Regions from separate parts of the Actinomadura sp. 3N508 genome, predicted to be linked through region 2. Evidence: predicted binding sites of a transcription regulator. Region 2 holds the regulator's gene; each other region holds the start of a gene.

Region 1 (5,683 bases), on a different contig from region 2:
AAGCCGGGCCAGCGCCCGGTGCTGCGCGACCCGTACCGCCCCCGCGGACATGCCCAGTACATTACCGGTCTCCTCGGCAGACAGGCCCGCCACCACCCGCAGCAGCACCAGCTCGCGCTGGTGCTCGGGGAGGCGGGTCAGCAGGTCGCGGGCGCGCTGCGCCTCGATGTAGCGCACCACCGTCTCCTCGGGCCCCGGACGGTCGTCCGGGCCGTCAGGCAGGTCCTCGGTCGGCACCGCGGCGCGGACGGCACTGCGCAGCGCGTCGGCGATCTTGTGGGAGGCGATGCCGAAGACGAAGGACGCGAAGGGGCGGCCCATGTCCCGGTAGCGGGGCAGGGCCGACAGGACGGCGATGCAGACCTCCTGGGCGACGTCGTCCGCGATGTGGTACTGCCCGGAGACCCGTCCGAGACGGGCCCGGCAGTACCGGACGATCATCGGCCGTACCTCGGCGATGAGGACCTCGATGGCCCCGGGGTCGCCCTGGACGGCGAGGCTGGTCAGCTCTCGGAGGTCACCGTCCGCCGCTTTCGCCGCGCGCAGAACCCTTATCCCACGGCCGGTGTCGTGGGGTATCGGAGGGGCGAGCCCTCCCGAGGGTTCGGCGGCGCTCGCGGTCATGGTCCCGGCGTAGCATCCCTCGGTCACGTCAAGCATGATGCCCAGCGCGCCCGGGTGTGTCTCCACCGTGCTCTACAACGGAATGGTCACAGTGCTGGAGCTTTCCTGGGGTTACTACGTGGTGTAGCTGATCCACTTCGTGGCGTTCTCGTTTTTCTTCCGTCCCACACCCGACGAAGGGGCGGAAACAGCTCATTGATCAACAGACAGCATGTTCGACATCAAAAGGCAAGACCCCCGTCCGTGCGGACGGGGGTCTGCCGATGCTCTCCGGTGTCGCCGACAGGCGCCGGAATCAGTGGCCGTGGCCGTGCCCGTGGCCGTGACCGCCGGCGGCCTCCTCGGCCTCCTCCGGCTTGTCGACCACGAGCGCCTCGGTCGTGAGCAGCATGCCCGCGATCGAGCCGGCGTTGGTGACGGCGCTGCGCGTCACCTTCACCGGGTCGATGACACCCTGCGCGACCAGGTCGCCGTACTCGTCGGTGGCGGCGTTGTAGCCGTGGCCCGGCTGCAGCAGGCGCACCTTGGAGACGACGACGTAGCCCTCCTGGCCGGCGTTCTCGGAGATCCAGCGCAGCGGCTCGTCCAGCGCGCGGCGGACGGCCTCCGCGCCGGTCGCCTCGTCGCCGGACAGCCCGAGGGCGTCGAAGCCCTCCTTGGCGACGTGCACCAGGGCGGCGCCGCCGCCGGCGACGATGCCCTCCTCGATCGCCGCGCGGGTCGCCGAGATGGCGTCCTCCAGGCGGTGCTTCTTCTCCTTCAGCTCCACCTCGGTGGCGGCGCCGACACGCAGCACGCAGACGCCCCCGGCCAGCTTGGCGAGGCGCTCCTGCAGCTTCTCCCGGTCCCAGTCGGAGTCGGAGTTCTCGATCTCGACCTTGATCTGGTTGATCCGGGCGGTGATGTCGTCCGCGGCGCCCTCACCGTCGACGATGGTGGTGGCGTCCTTGGTGACGGTGATGCGGCGGGCGCGGCCGAGGTCTTCCAGGCCGATGGAGTCGAGCTTGAGGCCGATGGCCTCGCTGACGACCTGGCCGCCGGTGAGGGTGGCCATGTCGCCCAGCATCGCCTTGCGGCGGTCGCCGAAGCCCGGCGCCTTCACCCCGACGGACAGGAACGTCCCGCGGATCTTGTTGGCGACGAGCAGGGCCAGCGCCTCGCCCTCGACGTCCTCGGCCACCACGAGCAGCGGCTTCTTGGTCTGGGCGACCTTCTCGGCCAGCGGCAGGAACTCCTGCACGTTGGAGATCTTGCCGTCCACGATGAGCACGTAGGCGTCCTCCAGGACGGCCTCCATGCGCTCGGGGTCGGTCACCATGTGCGGCGACAGGTAGCCCTTGTCGAACTGGAGGCCCTCGGTGAACTCCAGCTCCAGGCCCATCGTGTGGGCCTCTTCGACGGTGATGACGCCGTCCTTGCCGACCTTCTCGAACGCCTCCGCGATCAGCTCGCCGATCTTCGGGTCCTGCGCGGAGATGGTCGCGACGTGCGCGATCTCGTCCTTCTCGACGATCTCGCGGGCCGACTTGAGCAGCTGGTCGGACACGTACTGGGCGGCGGCGTCGATGCCGCGCTTGAGCGCGAGCGGCGACGCGCCGGCCGCCACGTTGCGGGTGCCCTCCCGGACCATCGCCTGCGCGAGGACGGTCGCCGTGGTGGTGCCGTCGCCCGCGATGTCGTTGGTCTTGGTCGCCACTTCCTTGGCGAGCTGGGCCCCGAGGTTCTCGTAGGGGTCCTCCAGCTCGACCTCGCGGGCGATGGTGACGCCGTCGTTGGTGATCGTCGGCGCGCCGAACTTCTTGTCGATGACGACGTTGCGGCCGCGCGGGCCGATCGTCACCTTGACGGCGTCCGCGAGAGCGTTGACGCCGCGCTCAAGAGCCCGGCGAGCGTCCTCCTCGAACTCCAGGATCTTCGCCATGCGGATACTCCTCTTTACGCGATCCGCCCCGACCGGCCCGCCGAAGGCGGCGCCGACCGGGGCGGGTGCATCACGTTCTCGGTGATTACTTCTCGATGACCGCGAGCACGTCGCGGGCCGAGAGGACGAGGTACTCCTCGTTGTTGTACTTGACCTCGGTGCCGCCGTACTTGCTGTAAAGCACGACCTCGCCGACCTTGACGTCGACGGGCACGCGCTCGCCCTTGTCGTCGACCCGGCCCGGGCCAACCGCGATGACGGTCCCCTCCTGGGGCTTCTCCTTCGCGGTGTCCGGGATCACCAGGCCCGACGCGGTGGTGGTCTCGGCCTCAAGCGGCTGGACGACGATACGGTCCTCAAGCGGCTTGAGAACAACCTTGGTGGCGGTCGTCACGATCTGACCTCCCCTTCGATTGGTCCTCGGCCGGCCATGGCGGGCCGGCCAGCACATGTGACAGAAGAGGCGACCCTGGACCGGCCTGTCGTCGCGGGTGCCAGACCGACCTTCGTCGCTGTTGTTGGCACTCTCCCTCGGAGAGTGCCAGTCATGGAGACTATGCCGTGGCCGGTAAGCAGTCAACACGGACACGGGGAGGCCGGGAGCCGTTTGCCCGTGTTCACCGCAGGCTAACTTCACGTGCCGCCAACTGGCCGAACAGGGGTCACCGCTGGCCCTCCCCTGCCCGTCCGCGTGCGCCGCTAACGTCCTTCCATGGACATCGCGTCGTTCCGGGCTCTGCTCGGCCCGTCCGGTCAGGCGCTGCTCGGCGAGGCGGCGGGGCTGGACGTGAGCGAGGACGGTCTGCTCGCGGCGGCGTCCCGGCTCCGCGAACGGCACGATCCGGCGCTCGTCGCCGCCGCGCTCACGCAGGTGCGGTTGCGCATGCGGGCGCGGGCGAAGTTCGGCGACGACGCCGATCGCATGTACTTCACCCAGGCGGGGCTGGAGCAGTCGACACGGGCGAGTGTGGCGTCGCATCGCGCGCGACGGTTCGCTGACCGTCTGCCTGGCGCGCGTGTGCTGGAACTGGGGTGCGGGATAGGCGCCGACCTCATCGCACGCGCGCGCTTGGGCCTGGTCGGGGAAGGTGTGGAACTCGACCCGCTGACGGCTGAGGTGGCGCTGGCGAACGTGGCCTCCCTTGGGCTGGACGGTCTCGCCTCTGTACGCGTGGGTGATGCGACCAAGGGAGAGGTGGACGGGTTCGATGCCGTCTTCGCCGATCCTGGACGGCGCACGGCACGAGGCAGGGTTTTCGATCCTCGCGCGTATGAGCCGCCGCTGGACGTCGTCCTGGACAAGGGCTCTCGGGCGCCGGGGGCATGCGTGAAGGTCGCCCCTGGCATTCCGCACGAGGCCGTCCCAGACGGGGCAGAGGCCGAGTGGGTCTCCGTGGGCGGAGACGTCAAGGAAGCGGCCCTGTGGCTAGGCGACCTCGCCGGGGACGTTGGTCGGCGGGCCACGCTGCTCTCGTCCGACGGCGATGCGCAGGTGTCGACGCTCACCCCGCAGGGGCTGGGCGAACCGGACGTCCGCGCCTGGGGCCGCTATCTGTACGAGCCTGATGGGGCCGTGATCCGCGCCCATCTCGTCGGTGAGGTCGCGGCGCTGGTCGACGGAGGGCTCGCGGACCCGCGCATCGCGTACGTCACGTCCGACGAGCTGCGCCCGACGCCGTTCGCGTCCGCGTACGAGATAGAGGACGTGCTGCCGTTCTCGGTCAAGCGCCTGCGCGCGGAGGTGCGGCGGCGAGGCGTCGGCGTGCTCACCGTGAAGAAGCGCGGCTCGGCGGTCGACGTCGACCGGCTGCGCCGCGACCTCGGCTTCGGCGGCCGCCGCACGCCGCGCGGCCCGGCGGCGGAGCTGACGCTCGTGGTGACCCGTGTCGGGCGGGACCCGGTCGCGCTCCTCACACGTCCCGTCCGGTGACCTGGGACCCGCCCGGAGCGGTGCGCGGCGGCGATCGAGTCCAAAGATCTTCCCGCCGTCCGGTCGCGCCAAGCGAGACCGGGCGACGCGCAACGTCCGGGCAAATCATCGTCCCTTTCCGGTATCGCTTCACCGGCGATTGCGGGCGCCCGGCAAGGCCGTAACAGCGCATGCAAATCGACGCGCCGGGTCGGGGCGGACGGAAAACACCAAGCCGGGTTCGGCGGCGGGGGCTTCGGCGCTCCCGAATACGCCACCGAAATGGCCTGAGCCCGCCGGAACGGTATGACATTCCGCTGACACGTGTCGCCGAGGCCGTATGCGAGTGCCGTCCGCCAACTGCCCATGTCGGACGAGATGTACGGACAGAACGCTGGCCCGAGACGGCCCGCGCCAGGCCCGCCCGGCTCACTCATCGCCACAATCAGCACGATTGGCACAAAGCGGTAAAATGCCTAGCTGCCGGAGAACTCTCGCTATTCGCCCCAGCCGGGTAACAGGCACATTACACAGAACTCACAATGTTCTCTGCTCCCCGTTATAGGGACCCCCCGTAAGCACTACAGTGGCGGCTCCAGAGATTCATTGCCGTGCGTCATTTCGTCGCGCCGGCACACGAAGGAGCATCGGGTGGAAACGAATCACAACTTCCTGCAGACGGGGGGTCAACCGGTCTCGGATCGGATGCGGGAGTTGCTCGCCCGTGCGGCGCAGGACCACGTCTATGAACAGCGCTCACAGGGTCAGGTCCTCGACGAGATTCGGCAGCGGCTGGAAGGGATGGAGTGGCTGCTCCGTGAGGTCCGCGAGCGGGAGCTGAGCGGGCTGACCGGGCAACTCGACAGCGTCCGCGGGCAGATGGACGAGATGGCGGGCAAGCCCCCGGAGTGGATCGAGGGGCTGGCCGAGCACCTCGAGGCGTTCGGCGAGCGGGTCAAACCCGTCGCCGAACTGCCCGCGCTGTGGGCCGACGTCGGTGTCGTCGCCGAGAACGTCGACGAGGGCCTGACCCGCATCCAGGCCGTCCTCGACTCCGCGCAGCAGATCGCCGACGCCACGCAGCAGGCGTCGCAGCGCATGGACGAGATGACCAAGCGGCTCGACAAGCTCCAGGGCAGCATGGAGGCCGCGTCCGTCCGGTTCAACCGGCTCGACAAGTCGCTGGCGGAGCTCGGCCACCGGTCCGAGCGGCTCGAGCACTCGATCAA
Region 2 (5,683 bases):
CCAACTGGGCCACCGATTCCAGCGCCGCCTGCCGCCACAACATGCTGTATTGGACCGGCGCCGACTGGTGGGGCATCGGGCCGGGCGCGCACAGCCACGTCGGCGGGACCCGCTGGTGGAACGTCAAACACCCGGCCGCCTATGCGTCCCGCCTAGCGGAAGGCGCAAGCCCCGCGCACGCCAGGGAGGTCCTGGACGACGACGACCGGCGCATCGAGCGGATCATGCTCGAACTCCGCCTCGCCCAGGGCTGCCCCACCGACCTGCTGGACGACAAGGCCGCCCGCAAGGCGATCGACGACGGCCTCCTAGACCCGGCCCCCTACGAGAAGGGCCGCGCGGTCCTCACTCAGCAAGGCCGCCTCCTGGCCGACGCCGTGGTCCGCGACCTGACCTGAGGAACCCCTGGGTCAACACGTGACGAAGTCGATGAGTTCTTCTACGCGGCCTAGGAGAGCGGGCTCCAGGTCTGTGTAGTTGTTGACCGAGCCCAGGATGCGTTTCCAGGCCGCGCCCGTGTCGTCGCCCCAGCCGAGTTCGGCGATGACGCCTTCCTTCCAGGGGATGCCGCGGGGGATGCGCGGCCAGGCGCGGATGCCCACGCAGGCGGGCTTGACCGCCTCCCAGATGTCGATGAACGGGTGCCCTGTGACGAGGACGTGCGGCGAGGAGATCTGCGCGGCGATCCGGGACTCCTTGGAGCCGTCCACGAGATGGTCGACGAGCACGCCGAGGCGGCGGTCGCCGTCCGGCTCGAACTCCTCGACGATGGCGGGCAGGTCGTCCACCCCTTCGAGGTACTCCACGACGACGCCCTCGACCCGCAGATCATGGCCCCAGATCTTCTCGACCAGCTCCGCGTCGTGGACGCCCTCCACGTAGATCCGGCTCTCCTTGGCCACCTTCGCCCGCAGCCCCCGGACGGCGATGGAACCCGACGCCGACCGCGCCGGCCGCCCGCTCGGCGCCGCGCTGGGCCGGACGAGCGTGACGGGCTTGCCGTCGATCAGGAAACCGGACTTGGTCAGCGGGAACACGCGCCGCTTGCCGAACCGGTCCTCCAGAGTGACGCCGAACTTGTCGCAGCCGACGACGGCGCCGCAGAAACCGCTGTCGGGGTCCTCGGCGACCAGGCCCGGCTCGGCCGGGACCTCGGGGATCTGGCCCTTGCGGGGCCTGCGCCAGTCGCCGGCCAGCACATCGTTTCCGTAGTTCTTACTGCGCACGGGTCCGCACATTAACCCGGCGGGACGTCCGTAAGGCGTCGCCCCTCTTCCTTCGGCGTGGCGCGTGCCTCGACCCGGGGAGCCGGACGGGACCTCCGGACGGTCCTCCGGGGGCGGGGCGGGCGCGTCCTACAGGAATGGGAGCCTGTGTCCGGAACGGATAGGATCGCGCCGCCGTGCGCCGAGTCCGCGCGGACACTCCAGACCGGGGCTCCGGGCCGTACAATTGGCACTCGGGAGTATGGAGTGCCAGCGGCGCGCGGCGCCGGGCCCCGGCGGTACGAAGGAGGTGACCAGGTGCTGGACGACCGGAAGCTCGCCGTCCTGCGCGCCATCGTGGAAGACTTCGTCTCCACCAACGAGCCGGTGGGCTCGAAGGCGCTCGCGGACCGGCACAACCTCGGCGTGTCCCCGGCCACCATCCGCAACGACATGGCGGTGCTGGAGGAGCAGGGGTACATCACCCAGCCGCACACCAGCGCCGGACGCGTCCCCACCGACAAGGGCTACCGGCTGTTCGTCGACCGGCTGTCCACGATCAAGCCGCTGTCGATCGCCGAGCGCCGCGCGATCGAGACGTTCCTGTCCGGCGCGTACGACCTCGACGACGTCGTCGGCCGGACGGTGCGCCTTCTCGCGCAGCTCACCCGGCAGGTCGCCGTCGTGCAGTACCCGTCGCTGACGCGCTCGTCGGTGCGGCACGTCGAGCTGGTCCCGGTCGCGGAGGGGCGGCTGCTGCTCGTCCTGATCACCAACACCGGGCGGGTCGAGCAGCGGGTGATCGAGGCGGGCGGCTCGGTGTCGGAGGAATCAATCGGGCACCTGCGGGCGTTGCTCAACACGTGCCTCGACGGGCTCGGCCTCGGCGACGTCCCCACCGCGGTGGCGGACCTGCCCGACAAGGTGGGCGCCGACGAGCGTCCGCTCGCCGCGGCGGTGCTGTCGGTGCTGCTGGAGACCCTCGTCGAGAAGCACGAAGAGAAGATCGTCTTCGCGGGTGCGGCCAACCTCGCCGCGGTGGACTTCTCGCAGAGCCTGAGGGAGGTGCTCGTGGCGCTCGAAGAGCAGGTGGTGCTGATGCGGCTGCTCGGCGAGACCGGCGACTCCTCTAAAGTTACGGTGCGGATCGGCACCGAGAACCCCGATCTGGGGCTCCGGTCGACCTCGGTCGTCGCCGCCGACTACGGCGTGGGCGACCTCACCCTGGCCCGGCTTGGAGTGCTCGGGCCTACACGCATGGATTACCCCAGCACGATGGGAGCGGTACGGGCAGTGGCACGCTACGTGGGACAGATCCTGGCGGGGTCGTAAGTGGCCAACGACTACTACGCGACCCTGGGCGTCCGGCGGGACGCCAGCGCCGACGAGGTCAAGAGGGCCTATCGCCGGCTCGCGCGGGAACTCCACCCGGACGTCAACCCGGATCCGGAGACCCAGGACAGGTTCAAGGAGATCACCCAGGCCTACGAGGTGCTCTCCGACCCGAAGAAGCGCGAGATGTACGACCTGGGCGCCGACCCGTTCGCGCCCGGCGGCGGGGCGGGCGGCGCCGGCGGCTTCGGCGGCGCCGGGTTCCCGTTCAGCGACATCATGGACGCGTTCTTCGGCACCGCGACGTCCCGGGGCCCCCGGACCCGGGCCCGGCGCGGCCGGAACGCGACGCTGCCGGTGGAGCTCGACCTCGGCGAGACCGCCTTCGGCACGACCCGCGAGCTGTCCATCGACACCGCCGTGGTCTGCACCGGCTGCGAGGGGTCGGGCTGCGCGCCCGGCACCCACCCGGACACGTGCGAGACGTGCCACGGGCGCGGCGAGGTGCAGCAGGTCCAGCGCTCGTTCCTCGGCCAGGTCATGACGGCCCGGCCCTGCCCGGCGTGCGGCGGGTTCGGCTCGGTGATCCGCAACCCGTGCACCGAGTGCTCGGGCGACGGCCGCGTCCGCACCCGCCGGACCGTCAAGGTCAAGATCCCGGCGGGCGTGGAGAACGGCATCCACATCCAGCTCGCCGGGGAGGGCGAGGTCGGTCCCGGCGGCGGCCCGCCCGGCGACCTGTTCCTGCAGATCGTGGAGAAGCCGCACCCGATCTTCGAGCGGGAGGGCGACGACCTGCACTGCACGGTCGAGATCCCGATGACCGCGGCGGCGCTCGGCACCAGCGTCACGATCGAGACCCTGGACGCCGCCGAGAGCGTCGACATCAAGCCCGGCACGCAGTCCGGGCAGGTGATCACGCTGTACAACCGGGGCGTCCGGCACCTCAACGAGAGCGGCCGCGGCGACCTGATGATCCATGTGAACGTGGAGACGCCGAACCGGCTCGACGAGGAGCAGGAGGAGCTGCTGCGCCAGCTCGCCGCGCTGCGCGGCGAGGAGCGCCCGCCCGGCAAGTTCGCGCCGGGGCAGCGCGGCATGTTCTCCCGCCTCAAGGACGTCTTCAACCAGCACTGAAGAACGGTGGCGGCGGCCTACGAGGAAGGCCGCCGCGGCCCGTCAGCGCACGGCGACCGAACCTCAGAGCATGGCGACCAGTGACACCGACAGGGGACGCGCATGAGCCCGCCGGTCTTCCTCGCCGCGACGGACGCGCTGGAACGCTCCGGCGGCGTCGTCCTCGACGGGCCCGAAGGGCGGCACGCGGCGACCGTGCGGCGGCTGCGGGCCGGTGAGCGCGTCGACCTGACCGACGGCGCGGGCCTCCTCGCCGAATGCGTCGTCACCGATGTGGGCCGCGCGTCCCTCACCCTCGACGTGCTGGCCCGGCACCGGCAGCCGCCGCCCTCGCCGCGCATCGTGGTCGTCCAGGCGCTCCCGAAGGGCGACCGGGGCGAGCTGGCCGTCGAGACGATGACCGAGGCCGGGGTCGACGAGATCGTCCCGTGGTCGGCGGCGCGGTGCGTCACGCAGTGGCGGCCCGAACGCCGCGAGAAGGCCCTCTCACGCTGGCGCAACGCGGCTCGCGAGGCCGGCAAGCAGGCGCGCCGCAGCCGCTTCCCCGAGATCGCCGGCCTGGCGTCCACCGATGACGTGGCCGGGCGGGTCGCCGCGGCGTCGCTGGCGCTCGTCCTGCACGAGGAGGCCGACGCGCCGCTCAGCGCCGCCGAGCCGCCCGCGGAGGGCGACATCGTGGTCGTGGTCGGCCCCGAGGGCGGGATCACCGACGGCGAGCTGGACCGGCTCGCCGCAGCGGGCGGGCGCCCCACCCGGCTCGGCCCGACCGTCCTGCGCACGTCGACGGCCGGTGTCGCGGCGGCCGCGGTCCTGATGGCGGCGACCGGCCGCTGGTGACCCGCCCCGCGTCAGGGGCCTGCCGAGACCGCCGGCGGGCGGCTCGGGCCGGTCAGGGGGTGCCGGGGTTGGGGGCCTGGGCGGACTCGGTGGTGACGGTCGGCGTCGGCTCGTCGGTCGGGTCGCCCGGGTCGGTCGTCGGGGTGGTCGGCGTCGGCGACGTGGCCGGCGACTGCGACGACGACATGCCCGGGCACGGCGTCGTCGACGGCGGCGCGGGTGTCTGCTCCGCGCCCGGCGAGGCCGCCGCCGTGGGCGTGCCGGCCGGGGGCCGCGGGATGCGGCAGGCCGAGATGCCCTGCGAAGGGTCGACGCTCGGCGACGCCGACGAGCTCGGGTCGCCGGACGTGCCGGCGCCGGGCGAGGACGGGTCGGGGAACTGCGGGTCGCCGCCCGCGTCGGTGCGATCGCCGCCGCGGGGGTTCCGGTCGCCGTCGGCCGGGCCGCTGTTGCCGACCGACTGCTGGATGAGATCGATGGTCTGGGGGGCGGTCACGCCCAGCCCGGCGATCACCACCGCCGCCGCCACGGCCAGGACGGGGCGCGCCCAGTTGACGGTGAACCGGTCGAAACCGAGCCCGTACCGGGCGAGGCCGAACCGTCCGAGACCGAACCGGCGGCCGTAGCCGTCGGCCATGCGGGCCCGGATGCGCTCCAAGCCGTCGCCTGCGGGGTTGACCGTCTCCGCCTCCGCGTGCAGGGCGCGGCGGAGAATCTCGCCGTGCTCGTCGTCGGGGTCGGTGGTCATGAGAATTGCTCCAGGACGTTGCGTAGCGCGGTCATGCCGCGGGCCGTGTGACTCTTCACGGCGCCGCGGGAGATGCCCATCGCGTTGGCGATCTCCGCTTCGGACAGGTCGGCGTAGTAACGCAGGACGAGCGCCTCCCGCTGGCGTGCGGGCAGCCGGGACAGCGCGTCGATCACCGCCGAGCGTTCCAGTTCCCCGATCGCCCCGGCCTCCGCGCTCGGCGCGTCCGGCAGGCCCTTCGGGGCGTACTTCTCGACGACGGCCCGGTGCCGGAGCACCGATCGTGACCGGTTGACCACCGACTGGCGCAGGTAGGACAGGGCCTTGTCGGGGTCGCGCAGGCGCCGCCAGCCGCCGTGCATCGCGACGAACGCGTCCTGGACGACCTCCTCGGCCGTTCCCGCGTCCCGGACGAGCATGGCCG
Region 3 (5,683 bases), on a different contig from region 2:
CTCGACCTGGACGGTCCGCTGGCCGCCGCCGTCGAGCATGACCGCCCGCCACGCCTGGCGCCGGAGCGACACCTCGCGCTCTTCGGCCCTGGCCACCAGGACGCCGCCCGCGTCGAACACCTTGTACTGGGACTTCGCGGAAGGGACTCGTCGCGGCTGGTCGATCCTGAGCACGGGAGAACTGAAGAGATCGCTCACATGTCCCCTTAACGCTGTGCTGCTGCGGGGGCGTCCGGTCCGGGACTGCGCCGCCCCCGGCACCGGGCCGAACGCCCTGATCATCTTGTGGGACGTGTGAGCGTCCACGCAGGTTCGCCTGGCCGCGCGGCGGAATGCGCGAATGCCGAAGGGACGGCCCCGTGCGGGACCGTCCCTTCGGATGCGTGCCGAGTCGGACGCCAGGACCTGATCGGGTCGGATCAGAAGTCCATGCCGCCGGCGTCGGGCATGCCGCCCGCCGGGGCCGGGTTCTTCTCCGGCTTCTCGGCGATGACCGCCTCGGTGGTCAGGAACAGCGCGGCGATCGACGACGCGTTCTGCAGCGCGGACCGGGTCACCTTGGCCGGGTCGAGAATCCCCGCCTCGAACATGTTGGTGTACTCGCCGGTCGCGGCGTTGAGGCCCTCACCCGGGGTCAGGTTGCGGACCCGCTCCACCACGACGCCGCCCTCAAGGCCGGCGTTCACGGCGATCTGCTTCAGCGGCTCCTCCAGAGCGCGCTTGACGATGTTCGCGCCGGTGGCCTCGTCGCCGGTGAGCTCCAGCTTGTCGAACGCCTTGGTGCCGGCCTGCAGCAGCGCCACGCCACCACCGGGGACGATGCCCTCCTCGACCGCGGCCTTCGCGTTGCGGACGGCGTCCTCGATGCGGTGCTTGCGCTCCTTGAGCTCCACCTCGGTCGCGGCACCGGCCTTGATCACCGCGACACCGCCCGCGAGCTTGGCCAGGCGCTCCTGGAGCTTCTCGCGGTCGTAGTCGGAGTCGGTGTTGTCGATCTCGGTGCGGATCTGGTTGACCCGGCCCGCGATCTCGTTGGCGTCACCGGCGCCGTCCACGATGGTGGTCTCGTCCTTGGCGATGACGATCTTGCGCGCCCGGCCGAGCATGTCGACCGTGGTGTTCTCCAGCTTGAGGCCGACGTCCTCGCTGATGACCTGGCCGCCGGTCAGCGTGGCGATGTCGCCCAGCATGGCCTTGCGGCGGTCGCCGAAGCCCGGGGCCTTCACGGCCACGGACTTGAAGATCCCGCGGATCTTGTTGACGACCAGGGTGGCCAGGGCCTCGCCCTCGACGTCCTCCGCGATGATCAGCAGCGGCTTGCCGGACTGCATGACGCCCTCGAGGACGGGCAGCAGGTCCTTGTTGGCCGACACCTTGCCCTGAACGATCAGGATGTACGGGTCTTCGAGGACCGCCTCCATCCGCTCGGGGTCGGTCACGAAGTAGTGCGAGATGTAGCCCTTGTCGAAGCGCATCCCCTCGGTGAGCTCGAGCTCCAGACCGAAGGTCTGGCTCTCCTCGACCGTGATGACGCCTTCCTTGCCGACCTTGTCCATCGCCTCGGCGATCATCTCGCCGATCTGCGGGTCGCCGGCGGAGATGGAGGCCGTGGAGGCGATCTGCTCCTTGGTCTCCACGTCCTTGGCGAGCTTGGACAGCTCCTCGCTCACCCGCTCGACCGCGGACTCGATGCCGCGCTTCAGCGACATCGGGTTGGCGCCGGCCGCCACGTTCCGCAGGCCCTCGCGCACGAGCGCCTGGGCCAGGACGGTGGCGGTGGTGGTGCCGTCACCCGCGACGTCGTCGGTCTTCTTGGCGACTTCCTTGACGAGCTCGGCGCCGATCTTCTCCCACGGGTCCTCGAGCTCGATCTCCTTGGCGATCGACACACCGTCGTTCGTGATCGTGGGGGCGCCCCACTTCTTCTCCAGCACGACGTTGCGGCCCTTGGGACCAAGGGTCACCTTGACGGCGTCGGCGAGCTGGTTCATGCCGCGCTCAAGACCGCGGCGGGCCTCCTCGTCGAACGCGATCATCTTTGCAGCCATAGGCTCCAGTCCTCCCGGAACAAGGTGGCTTAGACGGATCGAGCCGACGCCCGCGACGGACGGCCCCCGCCGACGACTGCCATTCCGTCGCCGAACTGGGGCCTCATCGCCCCGACCCAGACTGTGAAGTTGTCACTCCCCACAGCAGAGTGCCAACCGTTTTTTAGCACTCTACCCTGCCGAGTGCAAGCAATGCGCATCGTCGTTGGCGGAACCGTCACCGGGCTGACCCAACCCGTTCTCACCTGCGTCGGAGCCGTGCTCGGCGACGTCAGGGGTGTGCGGCTGTGCCGGAGCGAGGGGTATGGGTGGCGCAAGTCGGTGCGCCGCGTGGCGAGGGGCGTGGCGGTTTGGGCGGGTTCGGGAGCGTCGCGGCGCTACGGCGGTGGGCGAACGCAAAACCCGGCCCCGAGGAAGTGTCGGGGCCGGGGTTTCGGTGTCAGCCGCCGGCTACGGCGGGGATGATCGAGATCTGGGCGCCGTCGGGGGTCGGGGTGTCGAGGCCGTCGGCGAAGCGGACGTCCTCGTCGCCGACGTAGACGTTGACGAAGCGGCGGATCTTGCCGGCGTCGTCGAGGATGCGGGCGGAGATGCCGGTGTAGCTGGCCTCCAGGTCGGCGACGACCGCGCGCAGGGTGGCGCCCTCGGCCTTCACCTCCGATTCGCCGCCGGTGTAGGTCCGCAGGATCGTCGGGATACGGACGGACACGCTGCTCATGGTGCTCCTTTTCAGGCGAGGCCCGCGGCGCGGAACGCTTCCAGGGACGGTGCGATGTTCGCGGACGGCGCGACGACGGGTGCGACGGCGTCCAGGGTCTTCAGGCCGTCCCCGGAGTTGATGATCACGGTTTCGGCGGACGGGTCGAGGGCCCCGGAGGCGATCAGCTTGCGGAGGGTCGCGACGGTGACGCCGCCCGCGGTCTCGCCGAAGATGCCCTCGGTGCGGGCGAGGAGGCGGATGCCCTCGACCACCTCGGCGTCGCTGACGTCCTCGACGGAGCCGTTGGTGCGGCGGGTGACGTCCAGGACGTACGGGCCGTCGGCGGGGTTGCCGATCGCGAGGGACTTGGCGATCGTGTCGGGCTTCACCGGGCGGATCACGTCGTGGCCCGCCTTGAAGGCGTCGGCGACCGGGGCGCAGCCGGTGGCCTGGGCGCCGAAGACCCGGTAGGGCTTGTCCTCGACGAGGTTCAGCTTGATCAGTTCCTGGAAGGCCTTGTCGATCTTGGTGAGCTGGGAGCCGGACGCGACCGGGACGACGATCTGGTCCGGCAGCCGCCAGCCGAGCTGCTCGGCGATCTCGTAGCCGAGGGTCTTGGAGCCCTCCGCGTAGTAGGGCCGGACGTTGACGTTGACGAACGCCCAGTCGTCCTGCTCCCCGGCGATCTCGGAGGCGAGGCGGTTGACGTCGTCGTAGTTGCCGTCGACGGTGACGAACGTCCCGCCGTAGACCGCGGTCGTGATGATCTTCTGCGCTTCGAGGTTCGACGGGACGAACACGGCGCTGCGGATCCCGGCGCGGGCCGCCGCGGCGGCGACGGCGTTGGCGAGGTTGCCGGTGGACGGGCAGGCCAGCACCTTGAAGCCGAGCTCGCGGGCGGCGGCGAGCGCCACGGCGACGACGCGGTCCTTGAACGAGTGGGTCGGGTTGCCGCTGTCGTCCTTCACCCAGAGACTCTGCAGGCCGAGGCTCTCGGCGAGGTTGTCGGCGCGGACCAGGCGGGTGAAGCCGGGCTCGGTGTTGGGTGTCTCCGTGATGGAGGACGGGACGGGCAGCAGGCCCTTGTAGCGCCAGATGTTGCGCGGACCGGACTCGATGCTCGCGCGCGTGACTCCCCCGAAGTCGTAGGCGATCTCCAGGGGGCCGAAACACTCTTCACAGGCGTAGTGAGGCCCGAGATCGCGGGCCGCGCCGCACTCGCGGCAGCTGAGGCCGGTGGCCGGTCCGAGGTCTGCGGCAGGCGTGATGGCCATGAGAGCGAGGCCTTTCTTCCCATCTTTCCTGCGCCACCTTGGTCGCAGGCCGGAGTTGGCACCATCTCCCGGCCGGCCTCGCAGGATCGCGAGCGCGCCTGAGCCGGGTGGTTGCCGGGGCTTCGTCGGGCCGGTCCCTCCACCCCTCTGGATGAGCGATATTCAGTTGTGAACGCACGAGCCGCTTAGTGCTCGTATGCGTGACTTTACCTGATCTGACCGTATGCCAGACAGGTGGGTCCGTCGAGTGAGACGTTACCCGGCCGCCTTCTTGATCACGCGTGCGTCCGGGTGCTGGGTCGGGTCCAGGAACACGTGGCGGACGGACGGAATCCGCTCCCTGAGCCGCCGGTCGATGTCCCCGGCGACGTCCTCTGCCTGGTCGGCGCTGATGTCGTCGGAGAAGTGCACCTTGGCGGCGACGAGGATCTGCTCGGGGCCGAAATGCATGGTGAGCAGTTCGTCCACGCCGGTCACGCCGGGCGCCCCGGTGATCTCGGCGCGGATGCGGCGCTGCTCGGCGGGATCGGCGGCGCGGCCGATGAGCAGGCCCACGCTCTCGCGTCCGATCGAGAACGCCAGCCCGGCGAGGAGCACGCCGATCAGGACGGACGCGAGACCGTCCCAGAGGTCGGAGCCGGTGATCTCGCGGAGCGTCAGCCCGGCGGCGGCGAGCGCGAGGCCGATCATCGCGGCGGTGTCCTCGAACAGCGCGGTCTTGAACGTGACGTCGGGCGAGCGGCGGACGTGGTCGACGAGGTCGCGGCCATTGTCGCGGGTCTCCTTGCGCGCCTGGTAGTACGCGCGGATCCACGAGGTTCCCTCCAGGACGAAGGCGAGCGCGAGGACGGCGTAGGCCAGCCACACGCTCGTCCCGGTGCCGCCGTTGCCCGTCATGGTCAGGATGCCCTCGAAGACGGAGAACCCCGCTCCGGCCACGAAGATCCCGAACGCGGCGAGCAGCGACCAGACGTAGCGTTCGTTGCCGTATCCGAACGGGTGGCGCGGGTCGGGGGGACGCTCGCTGCGCCGCAGGGAGGCCAGGAGGAAGCTCTGGTTGAGGGTGTCCGCCACGGAGTGCGCGCCTTCCGCGAGCATCGCGCTGGACCCGGCCAGGAGCCCGGCGATGAGCTTGGTGATCGCGAGGATGAGGTTCGCCGCACCGGCGACGAGCACGGTCTTGGTCGTTTCGGCCCTGCTCATTTTGGGGCGGATACCCGGCGCTTTGCCGGCTAATCGCCCGTATGTGGTGTGTGGGGGCGGTGGTGCGGGTCGCTTTGAAGGGGCGCCAGGTCAACTGAGACCCTGCCGGTATGAGCCAAGTGCTGGTGGCGTCCAACCGTGGCCCGGTGTCGTTCTCGCTCTCGGAGGACGGGGAGCTGACCATGCGTCGTGGAGGGGGCGGGTTGGTGTCGGGGCTCGCCGCCGTCACGGGCGCGCCTCGTGATCCCGGTGAGGTCGGCAATCCCGTGCCGGGGGGCGGTGCGGGGGCGGTGGGCGGTGCGGCGGCGGCGGCTTCTGGGGGTGCCTCTCCGGGTGTGCTCTGGGTTTGCGCGAGTCTGGGTGAGGCTGATCGGACGGCTGCGCGGCGGTCACCTGACGGGCGTATCGACCTCGCGGGGTACGAGACGGGCGGCGCGGCGGTGCGGATGCTGGACATC

Evidence for each region. Region 2 encodes HrcA, which represses chaperone genes, less so after heat shock. Its sites were predicted from a motif close to TTGGCACTCTCNNNNNGAGAGTGCCAA; they were not measured.
Region 1: a site for HrcA is predicted at 3,064-3,090, ahead of groES (co-chaperone GroES). Genes of this name have one in related genera too.
Region 3: a site for HrcA is predicted at 2,178-2,204, ahead of groL (chaperonin GroEL). Genes of this name have one in related genera too.

The regions. Positions count from the first base shown of each region.
Region 1 covers NZ_JBIRAX010000001.1:1,095,771-1,101,453, forward strand. The annotation lists gene ACH34S_RS04975 (sigma-70 family RNA polymerase sigma factor) at 1-555, opposite strand, end outside; gene groL (chaperonin GroEL) at 920-2,545, opposite strand; gene groES (co-chaperone GroES) at 2,631-2,942, opposite strand; gene ACH34S_RS04990 (SAM-dependent methyltransferase) at 3,258-4,475, shown strand; gene ACH34S_RS04995 (hypothetical protein) at 5,106-5,683, shown strand, end outside.
Region 2 covers NZ_JBIRAX010000008.1:364,026-369,708, forward strand. The annotation lists gene hemW (radical SAM family heme chaperone HemW) at 1-398, shown strand, start outside; gene ACH34S_RS28150 (DUF3097 domain-containing protein) at 411-1,226, opposite strand; gene hrcA (heat-inducible transcriptional repressor HrcA) at 1,524-2,537, shown strand; gene dnaJ (molecular chaperone DnaJ) at 2,538-3,674, shown strand; gene ACH34S_RS28165 (16S rRNA (uracil(1498)-N(3))-methyltransferase) at 3,777-4,511, shown strand; gene ACH34S_RS28170 (hypothetical protein) at 4,564-5,259, opposite strand; gene ACH34S_RS28175 (SigE family RNA polymerase sigma factor) at 5,256-5,683, opposite strand, start outside.
Region 3 covers NZ_JBIRAX010000011.1:325,227-330,909, reverse strand. The annotation lists gene ACH34S_RS33780 (phospholipid scramblase-related protein) at 1-198, opposite strand, end outside; gene groL (chaperonin GroEL) at 420-2,048, opposite strand; gene ACH34S_RS33770 (MoaD/ThiS family protein) at 2,488-2,766, opposite strand; gene thrC (threonine synthase) at 2,778-4,022, opposite strand; SAM riboswitch class I at 4,039-4,180, opposite strand; gene ACH34S_RS33760 (cation diffusion facilitator family transporter) at 4,278-5,225, opposite strand; gene ACH34S_RS33755 (trehalose-6-phosphate synthase) at 5,336-5,683, shown strand, end outside.